2 regions of the Streptomyces sp. NPDC059355 genome follow, and region 1 is predicted to be linked to the other one. Evidence: riboswitches for the same ligand, from Rfam matches in the RefSeq annotation. Region 1 holds a riboswitch; the other holds the start of a gene.
What was found. Region 1 has a riboswitch for cobalamin ahead of metE (5-methyltetrahydropteroyltriglutamate--homocysteine S-methyltransferase). Riboswitches for the same ligand answer to the same signal wherever they lie in the genome.
Positions count from the first base shown of each region.

Region 2: it holds a riboswitch for cobalamin, as region 1 does, so the genes downstream of both, ACFXGI_RS05160 (CoA-acylating methylmalonate-semialdehyde dehydrogenase) here and metE (5-methyltetrahydropteroyltriglutamate--homocysteine S-methyltransferase) in region 1, are expected to answer to the same signal.

Region 1 covers NZ_JBHYXN010000013.1:3,851-9,510, reverse strand. The annotation lists partial or broken gene ACFXGI_RS14970 (oleate hydratase) at 187-282, shown strand; gene ACFXGI_RS14965 (putative Ig domain-containing protein) at 337-2,268, opposite strand; gene ACFXGI_RS14960 (TrmB family transcriptional regulator) at 2,623-3,426, shown strand; cobalamin riboswitch at 3,530-3,756, shown strand; partial or broken gene metE (5-methyltetrahydropteroyltriglutamate--homocysteine S-methyltransferase) at 3,919-5,660, shown strand, end outside.
Region 2 covers NZ_JBHYXN010000004.1:20,565-26,224, forward strand. The annotation lists gene ACFXGI_RS05155 (MDR family MFS transporter) at 1-2,353, shown strand, start outside; cobalamin riboswitch at 2,419-2,615, shown strand; gene ACFXGI_RS05160 (CoA-acylating methylmalonate-semialdehyde dehydrogenase) at 2,944-4,443, shown strand; gene ACFXGI_RS05165 (acyl-CoA dehydrogenase family protein) at 4,449-5,597, shown strand; gene ACFXGI_RS05170 (enoyl-CoA hydratase/isomerase family protein) at 5,597-5,660, shown strand, end outside.

The DNA.
Region 1 (5,660 bases):
ACGGCCACTCACGGTTTACCGAACGTCTCCTCAGAGTGACCGGATCGATGCGGTCGCCCTCCGCGAGGGCCGAACCACCGGCGGCCCCAGCGAGCGGATCCCCGTCGCCCTCGAGGATCTGGTGTTCGTCACCAACGGCTCGATGACCGCCCACTCGGCCCTCGGAACCACCGACGCCGCCGCCGTACCAACCTGGCCTTCATCGGCCAGTACGCCGAAGTCCCCGACGACGTGGTGTTCACCGTCGAGTACTCGGTCCGCACCGCCTGGACCGCCGCGGCGGGTCACCGTGGACGTACGGTGACCCGCCGGGCGCTGCCGTGCCGTGGGGCGGGGTCAGCTGATGCCGAGCGCCGTGTCGTCGATCACGAACGAGGTCTGCAGGCTGGAGTCCTCGGTGCCGGTGAACTTGACGGTGACCGTCTGTCCCGCGAAGGCGGACAGGTCGATGGTCTTCTGTACGTAGCCGGTGTTCTTGTCGAGGTTGGAGTACCCGGCCACGGTGGTGGAGTTGGCCGTCACCGTCAGCTTGTCGTAGGCCGTGGTGGCGGTCGTCTCCGCGGTGTCGATGTGCAGGTGGTAGCTGAGGGTGGCGTGGCAGCGGACCGGGACGGTCACCACCGTCTGCGCGAGGGAGTCGGTGTGGGTGGAGCCGTAGCCGTCCAGCCATGCCTTCCACGAGCCGGAGTGCGCCGCCTCGCCACTGCCGTTGTCGACCACGCCGGTGCTGGCGGTCCAGGGGGCGGTCCCGGTCTCGAAGCCCGGGTTGCCGAGGAGCTGGGTCACGGTGCAGCCGCCGTCGACCGCGGTGACGGTCCAGGTGAAGGAGGCGCTGCCGGTCGCGTCGGTGGTGTCCTTGGCGGTGACGGTGACGCCGTAGCCGCCCGCGGTGGTCGGCGTACCGCTGATCAGGCCGGTGGCGGCGTTGACGGTCAGGCCGGGCGGGAGCCCGGTCGCGCTGTAGGTGAGGGTCTGCCCGCCGGCCGAGTCGGTGGCCTGGATCTGCAGCGAGGCCGCCGTGTTGACCACACTGGTACGGCTGCCGGGGCTCGTGACGGTGACGGTGTTGCCGCCGGTGGCGCCTGCGCCGAAGGCGGCGCTGCCCTTGGGCGTGCCGAGTCCGGTCGGGCCGTCGTAGCCGGCCTTGGCGGTGCAGAGGTAGCCGCCGGAGCAGGAGCCGTTGGCGCCGCTGGTCACGTCGTTGAGCGACGCGGTGTGGGCGTACGGGTAGGAGGACGGGTAGGAGCCGGCCGCCGGGGTGCCTGCGAGGGCGTAGACGGAGGCGATGATCGGGGCGGAGGCGCTGGTGCCGCCGTACACGTTCCAGCCGTTGGCCTGGTAGCTGTCGTAGACCGCGAGGCCGGTGGCCGGGTCGGCGACGGCGGAGACGTCGGCGACGGTGCGTTCGGCGCAGCCGCCGTCGGTCTGCCAGGACGGCTTGGCGGTGAACCCGGAGCAGCCCGAACCGGCGCCGTCACCACCGGAACCGGTGCCCCAGACGCTCTCGGACCAGCCGCGGGGGGTACCGCTCGCGCGGCTGAGGGAGGTGCCGCCGACCGCGGTGACGTACTGGGAGGCCGCCGGGTACTCGACTCCGTAGCCGCTGTCACCGGAGCTGACGGTGATGGCCACGCCGGGGTGGTCGAAGTACGAGGCGTCGGAGGCGGGGCCGGTGGAGTCCTCGCCGCCGCCGTAGCTGTTGGACACGTACTTGGCGCCCATGGCCACGGCACGGTTCACGGCGGCGCCGAGGTCCTCCATGGAGGGCTGGTTCGCCTCGACGAGCAGGATGTGGCACTGCGGGCAGACGGCGCTGACCATGTCCACGTCGAGGGAGATCTCGCCGGCCCAGCCGGCGTCGGCCGTCGGGTAGGCGGTGCCGCCGTTCTGGTCGGCCTTGCGGAAGCAGCCGTTGGCGGTGGTGCAGGCCGGCAGGCCGTACTGGGAGCGGTAGGCCGCCAGGTCGGACTCGGCCTTCGGGTCGTCGTAGGCGTCGATGATGGCGACCGTCGCGCCGGCGCCGGCGGAAGCCGACAGGGCGTACGCGCCCTGCAGGTCGGTGGGGCCGTAGCCCGACGGCAGAAGGCCGGGAGCCAGGCCGAGGTGCTGCTGTACGTCGGTACGGGCCAGCGCGTGGCAGGCCATCCAGCCGGCCCGGGCGGGCTGCGAGCACAGCCGCTCGGCGTGCACGGCGGCGGAGGCGGAGGCGGAGGCGGCCGCCGCGCCGGGTCCGGCCGAGGCGACGGACGGTGCGGCGAAGGCGAGCATGCCGCCGGACATCAGAGCCACCGCCGAGAGTAAGGCGGTCGTGCCGCGGCGGCCGGTGCGGGCGGCGCTCCGGAACAGGGCGTTGCGCAATGAACTGCCCTCCATGGGGGGTTGGTTCACCACGTCGGGGGATTCCTCCAGACATGGCAGGTCCATGACATAAGCCCATGTCAGGGCAGGCCGGAGCGGAGGGGCGACGTGGGGTTGCGAGTGGCACGCGTTCAACGGTGCGGACTGTCACCACGTGCAGTGGTGGCCAACGCTGAAGGTATTGAAGTGGCGCGCCAAGGGACTACCCGGCGAATGCAAAGGCTTGCTTTCGGTCGGTGATGTTCGCGTATACCGTTTCCTGCCATGGAGTTGGACGACGGCGCGGTCGACGACCTGGTGTCCCTGGGACTCTCCCGGTACGAGGCCCGGGTCTATCTGGCCCTGGTCCGGCGGGAGTCGTACACCGCCGCCGAGGCGGCCCGCGCCGCGAACGTCCCCCGCCAGCGCGTCTACGACGTACTCGACGCCCTCGTGCGGCGGCGCCTCGCCGTTCTGCGCCCCGGACGGGTCGCGGCCTTCTCCGCGGTGGCTCCCGAACTGGCGCTCGCCCGGCTGATGGCCCTCCAGCGGGAATCCCTGGAGCGGCTGAGCGCGACGTCGGCCGCCCTCGCCACGGCGCTGCTCCCGCTCTGGAGCGACGGGCGGACGCACACCGATCCTCTCGACTACATCGAGGTGCTGCGCGATCCCCGGGCGATAGCCGAGCGGTTCGACAGCATCCAGGAGCAGGCTTCCCGTGAGCTCCTCAGCTTCTGCAAACCGCCGTTCGTCGCTCCCCCGGCCAACAACGAGGGCATCAAGGCAGTCCGCCGGCTGCGCCGGGCCGGCGGCGCGGCCCGCGCCGTCTACACCCACGACGCGCTCGGTGACGCGGAAGTACTGGAGAACGTGAAGCGGTTCGCCGCGGCGGGCGAGGAGTCCCGCTTCGCCCCGAGCCTCCCGCTCAAACTCGTCGTCGCCGATGCCTCGCTGGTGCTGTGCGACATGCCCGACCCGGTGGCCGGCACCCGCGCCACCACCGCCCTGTACATCGAACACCCGGCGCTGGCCGGCTGCTTGAGGCTGGCCTTCCTGGCCGTGTGGGAACAGGCCCGGACCGCGCCCTGACCCGTACCGGGCGACGGCTGACGACCCGTGCCCCACCGGCACGGCGTCTCACTCTTCGGTCCGAATGACGGACGCGGCTCGCCGGTGGGCGACCGTGCGTCCTAGGGTGGCCGGTGCAGCTGGTTCGCCCCGTCCGCCAGACGGGATGCGTCGTAAGAGGGAACCCGGTGGGAATCCGGGACTGCCCCGCAGCGGTGAGCGGGAACGACCGCCGTCATACGCACTGGGACCGGACAACGGTCCTGGGAAGCGACGGCCAGTAGGTGCCCGCCGGGAGACCGGCAGGCGTGCCCGCGAGTCCGAAGACCTGCCCGTTGCCCGCATGCGGACGATTCCCGTGCGGACATCCCGGTGACCTCGTGGGCGGGTCGGCGTACACAGCGAGCGGCACGTGCGGTGTTCCCCCGCGACGTGGTCCGCACGTTCTGTCGTCCCTTCGCGTCCGCATCCCTCACCGGGGTGTTCAGGACACATCTCGCGAAGGAGAGTTCCGTGACAGCGAAGCCCGCAGCCGCGGCAGCACGAGCCACCGTGTACGGCTACCCCCGCCAGGGACAGGGCCGCGAACTGAAGAAGGCCGTCGAGGGCTACTGGAAGGGCCGCGTCACCGCCGACGCCCTCCGGGAGACCGCGGCCGACCTGCGTCGTTCGAACTGGCAGCAGCTGGCCGACGCCGGCATCACCGAGGTTCCGACCGGTGACTTCTCGTACTACGACCACGTCCTGGACACCAGCATCATGGTCGGCGCCGTCCCCGAGCGCCACCGCGCGGCGCTCGCCGCCGACACCCTCGACGGCTACTTCGCGATGGCCCGCGGCACCCAGGACGTCGCCCCGCTCGAGATGACCAAGTGGTTCGACACGAACTACCACTACCTGGTCCCCGAGCTCGGCCCGGACACCGTCTTCACCGCCGATTCCACCCGGCAGGTCGCCGAGCTGGAGCAGGCCCTCGGGCTCGGGCACACGGCCCGCCCGGTCCTGGTCGGCCCCGTCACCTACCTGCTGCTGGCCAAGCCCGCCCCGGGCGTGGCCGCCGACTTCCAGCCGCTGACCCTGCTCGACCGGCTGCTGCCCGTCTACGCCCAGGTCCTCGCCGACCTGCGGGCCGCCGGCGCCGAGTGGGTACAGCTGGACGAGCCCGCCCTGGTCCAGGACCGCACCCCGGCCGACCTGAACGCCGCCGCCCGCGCCTACCGCGAGCTCGGCGCGCTGACCGAGCGGCCCAAGGTGCTCGTCGCCTCGTACTTCGACCGGCTCGGCGACGCCCTCCAGGTGCTGGCCGCGGCCCCTGTCGAAGGCCTCGCCCTCGACTTCACGGGCGGCGGCGCCGCGAACCTCGCCGACCTCGCCGCGGTCGGCGGGCTGCCCGGCAAGCGGCTCGTCGCCGGCGTGGTCGACGGCCGCAACATCTGGATCAACGACCACCAGAAGTCCCTGACCACCCTCGGCACCCTCCTGGGCCTCGCCGACCGGGTGGACGTCGCCGCGTCCTGCTCGCTCCTGCACGTCCCGCTCGACGCGACCGCCGAGCGCGACATCGATCCGCAGGTCCGGCGCTGGCTCGCCTTCGCCCGCCAGAAGACCACCGAGATCGCCACCCTGGCCCGCGGGCTCGCCCGGGGTACCGGCGCCATCGCGGCCGAACTCGCCGCCAACCGCGCCGACCTGGCCTCCCGCGCCGGCTCCGCCATCACCCACGACCCCGCCGTGCGCGCCCGTACCGCCGCGATCACCGACGCCGACGGACGGCGCTCGCAGCCCTACGCGCAGCGGACCGCGGCCCAGCGCGCCCTCCTCGGGCTGCCCCTGCTGCCGACGACGACCATCGGCTCCTTCCCCCAGACGAACGAGCTGCGCACCGCCCGCGCCGACCTGCGGGCCGGCCGCATCGACACCGCCGGCTACGAGGAGCGGATCAAGGACGAGATCCGTGAGGTGCTCTCCTTCCAGGAGAAGACCGGGATCGACGTCCTGGTGCACGGCGAGCCCGAACGCAACGACATGGTGCAGTACTTCGCCGAGCGGCTCACCGGCTACCTCGCCACCCGGCACGGCTGGGTGCAGTCCTACGGCACCCGCTACGTCCGGCCCCCGGTCCTGGCCGGGGACGTCTCCCGCCCGGAGCCGATGACCGTGCGCTGGACCACGTACGCCCGGTCGCAGACGGCCAAGCCGGTCAAGGGGATGCTGACCGGCCCGGTCACCATGCTCGCCTGGTCCTTCGTACGGGA
Region 2 (5,660 bases), on a different contig from region 1:
GGGCGGCAGTTGCACCGCGGCCGTGCTCGACGCCGATCCGGAGGCCGCCGTCCCCTGGGTGGCGACCCAGTACATCCCCGGCCCCGACCTGCACGCCGTCGTCGCCGAGCACTTCGGGCCACTGCCCGAGCACTCGGTCCACACCCTCGCCAACCGCCTCGCCCTCGCCCTCCAGGCCGTGCACGAGGCGGGCCTGATCCACCGGGACCTCAAGCCGTCCAACGTCCTCGTCACCGTCGACGGCCCCCGCGTCATCGACTTCGGCATCGCCCGGGCCATGGACAGCCTGGCCGAGCAGCACAGCCTGCACACCCGCACCGGCATGCTGATCGGTTCGCCCGGCTTCATGTCGCCGGAGCAGGTCCGCGGCCTCGAACTCACCCCCGCCAGCGACGTCTTCTGCCTGGGCGCCGTCCTTGTCTACGCCGCCACAGGGCGCCTCCTGTTCGGCGCCACGGACACCGGCCTGAACGCCCACCTCTTCCGGGTCGCCGAGGAGGAGGCGGACCTGGCCGGGGTGCCGGACGTGCTGGTCGACCTCGTCCGCGCGTGCCTGCACAAGGACCCGGCCCGGCGTCCGAGTCCCCGGGAGGTGGCCGAGCGTACGGCGCCGGATCAGGCGGCGGAGTGGCTGCCGGGCGCCGTACTGGCGCAACTGGGGCGCCATGCAGCCGAGTTGCTGGACTTCGCCCCGTCGATCCCGGCCCAGCACCGGCCGGAGCCCCAGGCCCCGGCCACGGCTTCCACGGAGGCGCCCGCCCCGCAGGATCAGCCCCCGGCCCAGCCGCCGCCCCTGCCGCCCGCCTACGCCCCGACGTCTCCCGCGCCCTTCGATCCCGCGCGGGGATTCGGACCGCCCCCGGGCGCACCCGCGAGCCCGTGGCCGCCCCCGGCCTCCCTCCCCGACCTCGCGCCCGCGCACCCCGGGCGCTGGTGGGGCCTGGCGGTGATCGCCCTGGTGCAGCTGATGGCGCTGCTCCAAGCGGCGAACCTCAGCGTCGCGCTTCCGGCCGTCCAGGCCGACCTGAACCTGCCCACCGACGGCCTGCGAACGCTGGCGAACGTCTATTTCATCGCCTTCGGCGCGGTGCTGCTGATCGGCGGGCACATCGCGGACCTGGCGGGACGCAAACAGACACTGATCGTCGGCCTGCTCGGCTGCGCGGCCGCCTCCGCGCTCGGCGGATCGGCCGGGGACTCCGGCACGCTCGTCTGGGCCCGCGTCCTCCAGGGCGTCTTCGGCGCGCTGCTCACGGCGTCCGCGCTGTCCCTGGTGGCCACCGGCTTCACCGACCCGAAGGAACGCGGCAGGGCCTTCGGGATCTACGCCGCGATCACAGCCGCCGGCACGGCACTCGGGATGGCCGAGGGTGGATGGCTGCTCACCGCCATGAGCTGGCGCTGGTCGCTGTTCGGCGGCATCCCCATCGCCGTGATCGGCCTGATCGGGACGCTCACCCTGGTGCACGAGCGCCCGGGCCGCACCGGCGGCCACTTCGACGCGCCGGGCGTACTGCTCGGCTCCGGCGGGGTCGCCGCCCTGCTCTGCGGACTGAACGAGGCCCAGAACAGCGGCTGGGCCGCCCCCCTGACCCTGGTCCTGCTCGTGGGCGGAGTCATCCTGCTCGCCGGCTTCCTGTGGTGGCAGTCCGCGGCGGCGAACCCGCTCGTCCCCGCGTACGTCTTCAAGGACCCGAACCGCGCCGGCAGCCTCCTCGGCATGCTCCTGGCCGGCGCCGGCATCGCCGCCCTGTACCCGGTCGTCGGCTACTACCTCGCGACCGTCCTGCGCTACGACCCGGTCATGGCCGGAGCGGCCTTCCTCCCGATGGTCGCCGCGATCGTGATCGGCTCCACGCAGGTCTCCGCCCGGCTGCTGCCCAGCGTCGCGCCCCGCGTCCCGATCCTGGGGGGCCTGGTGCTCACCGCCGTCGGGCTGTTCCTGCTGACCCGCCTCGGCTTCGACAGCTCGTACGCGATCGGGGTGCTGCCCGCCCTGCTGCTCATCGGCCTCGGGATCGGCATGGCCTTCGTGCCGATCCTCGCCACCGTGACCGGCGCGGTCGCCGCGGAGCGCTCCGGTGGCGCCGCGGCAGCCGTCCTCACGGCCCGGGAACTGGGCCTGGCGATCGGCGCGGCACTGCTCGACACCGTGATCTCCGTCCACGTGGACCGCCTGCGCGCAGGGTCCGTGCTGCCCAGCATGATCGAGAAGGAGCTGCTGCGCGCCGAGACGGCGAACTTCTGGTGGGCGGCCGGCAGCGTACTGCTCGCGGCCCTGGTCGCCGCCCTGATGATCAGGTCCCAGGGGCCCCGGGGCAACGCGGAGGCGGCCCCCGCCGCAAGGGCGTGATCCGGCGCGCGTTCACCCGACGCGGTGGAGCCGGCTGGACTTCCGGTGGAGGGGGGTGGACTTACTAGGACGTCCAACTATATGTTCGTGACCAAGCCCGCGGTGCAGGGAAGCCGGTGTGAATCCGGCGCGGTCCCGCCACTGTGACCGGGAAGCGTGCTGTCCAGCAGGTCAGGCCACTGACGGAGAGATCCGTCGGGAAGGCCGGGCGGCGCGCGATGATCCGGGAGTCAGGATACCGGCCGTGGGGTGTTCCGTGTTGTCCACGAGGATGGAGAAGACACGCATGGCACCGGTACGTGACCACGGCCCTGGTGATCCGGCGGAGTTCGCGAAGCACGCGGCCCTGACCGCGCGTTCGTAGCTCACCGAAGGCATCCGCACCCGCGCCTGCACCCGCTTCCCGCAAGCGCATCCCCCTCCGCGTCCGCAGCCGCGTCGGCACCCGCAATCCGCAATCCGCAATCCGCCGCGCGCCTGCCGCCTTCGCTGTCCCGCGGCTGCCCGACGGCGGCGCGCACCACGACCGGTGCCGCCGCGCGGGCCTGCCGCGCCCTCCTCGGATCTCACCTGACGAGAGCAGGCTTCCCATGGTCCGTGAACTCACCCACTTCATCGGCGGAAAGCACACCACCGGGACCTCCGGTCTCCACGCCGACGTGTACGACCCCAACACAGGAGCCGTCCAGGCCAGGGTCCCGCTGGCCGGACGCGCCGACACCGAGGCGGCCATCGCCAACGCCGAGGAGGCGCAGGCGGAATGGGGCCAGTGGAACCCGCAGCGACGCGCCCGTGTCATGCTGCGCTTCCTCCAGCTCGTCGAAGGCGAACGCGAGGCACTGGCCCGGCTGCTGTCCGCCGAGCACGGCAAGACCGTCGCCGACGCCCACGGCGATCTCCAACGCGGCCTGGAGGTGGTCGAGTTCGCCGCCGGTATCCCGCACCTCCTCAAGGGCGACTTCACCGACAACGCCGGCACCGGCATCGACGTGCACTCCCTGCGCTCCCCGCTCGGCGTCGTCGCCGGGATCACCCCCTTCAACTTCCCCGCGATGATCCCGCTGTGGAAGGCCGCGCCCGCCCTTGCCTGCGGAAACGCCTTCGTCCTCAAGCCCTCCGAGCGGGATCCGTCCGTACCGCTGCGCCTCGCCGAGCTGTTCCTGGAGGCCGGCCTGCCCCCGGGCGTGCTCAACGTGGTCAACGGCGGCAAGGAGGCCGTCGACACCCTCCTGGAGGACCCCCGCGTCCAGGCCCTCGGCTTCGTGGGCTCCACCCCGATCGCCGCGCACATCTACGCCACCGCCGCCGCCCACGGCAAGCGTGCCCAGTGCTTCGGAGGCGCCAAGAACCACATGATCGTGATGCCGGACGCCGACCTCGACCAGGCCGCGGACGCCCTCATCGGCGCCGGCTACGGCTCGGCCGGCGAGCGCTGCATGGCGATCTCCGTCGCCGTCCCCGTGGGGGAGGAGACCGCGGACGCGCTGGTGGCCAAGTTGAAGGAGCGCATCGCCGCCCTGCGCATCGGCGCCTCCGACGACCCGGACGCCGACTTCGGTCCCCTGGTCAGCCGGGACGCCCTCGACCGGGTCAACCGCTACGTCGGCATCGGCGCCACCGAGGGCGCCGAACTCCTCGTGGACGGACGCGGGTTCACACTCCCCGGGCACGAGAACGGGTTCTTCGCCGGAGCCTCCCTCTTCGACCGGGTGACCCCGCAGATGCGGATCTACCGTGAGGAGATCTTCGGCCCGGTGCTGTGCGTCGTACGGGCCGCCGACTACGAGGAGGCCCTGCGGCTGCCCAGCGAGCACCCGTACGGCAACGGCGTGGCCATCTTCACCCGCGACGGGGACACCGCCCGCGACTTCACCCGACGCGTCAACACCGGCATGGTCGGGGTCAACGTCCCCATCCCGGTCCCCGTCGCCTACCACACCTTCGGCGGCTGGAAGAAGTCCGGGTTCGGCGATCTGGGCCAGCACGGCCCGGACGCCGTCCGCTTCTACACCCGCACCAAGACCGTCACCTCGCGCTGGCCCTCAGGGGTCAAGGAGGGCGCGAGCTTCACCATCCCGACGATGGCGTGACCGCCGTGACCACGACCCTGCTCACCAAGGACCAGCTCGCCCTGGCCGAGGTCACCCTCGACTTCGCCCAGGAGCAGCTGGCCCCGCACTCCCTCGCCTGGGACCGGGACAAGCACTTCCCCGTCGACGTGCTGCGCCGCGCGGCCGGCCTCGGCCTCGCCGGGCTCTACGTACGCGAGGAGTCCGGCGGCTCCGGCCTCAGCCGCACCGACGGCGTCCTCGTCCTGGAGGTGCTGGCCACGGGCTGCCCCTCCATCGCGGGCTACCTCTCCATCCACAACATGGTCGCCTGGATGATCGACCGGTACGGGGACCAGGACCAGCGGGCCCGCCTGCTGCCCGGCCTCTGCGCCGCCGAGACCCTGGGCAGCTACTGCCTGACCGAGCCCGGGGCGGGCTCCGACGCGGCCGCCCTGCGCACCCGCGCCGAGCGGGACGGCGACGGCCACTACGTACTGACCGGCGTCAAGCAGTTCATCTCCGGGGCCGGCGCCGCCGACGTGTACGTCGTCATGGCCCGCACCGGCGGGGACGGCCCGGCCGGGATCTCCGCCTTCCTCGTCGAACGCGGCGACCCCGGGCTCTCGTTCGGCCCGAACGAACGCAAGATGGGCTGGAACGCCCAGCCCACGCGGCAGGTCGTCCTCGACGGGGTGCGGATCCCCGCCGACCGGCGACTGGGAGCCGAGGGCGAAGGCTTCCGCATCGCCATGAACGGCCTCAACGGCGGCCGCCTCGGCATCGCGGCCTGCTCCCTCGGCGGTGCGCAGAGCGCCCTGGACCGCAGCCTCACCCACCTCGCCGACCGGGAGGCGTTCGGCGGACGGCTGCTCGACGCGCAGGCGCTGCAGTTCCGGCTGGCCGACATGGCCACCGAGCTCACCGCAGCCCGCGCCCTGGTCCGTACGGCCGCCGGGGCACTGGACCGGGGCGATCCGCAGGCGCCCCAGCTCTGTGCCATGGCCAAGCGGTTCGCGACCGACACCGGCTTCACCGTCGCGGACCGGGCCCTGCAACTCCACGGCGGATACGGCTATTTGAGCGAGTACGGCATCGAGAAGATCGTCCGCGATCTCCGGGTGCACCAGATCCTGGAAGGAACCAACGAGATCATGCGCGTCATCGTCGCCCGCGGCCTGACGGAGAACCTGTGATGGCGGCCACGGCGGAAGAGGACCAGCACGTCCTGGTCCGCGTCGAGGGCCACTGCGGCCACC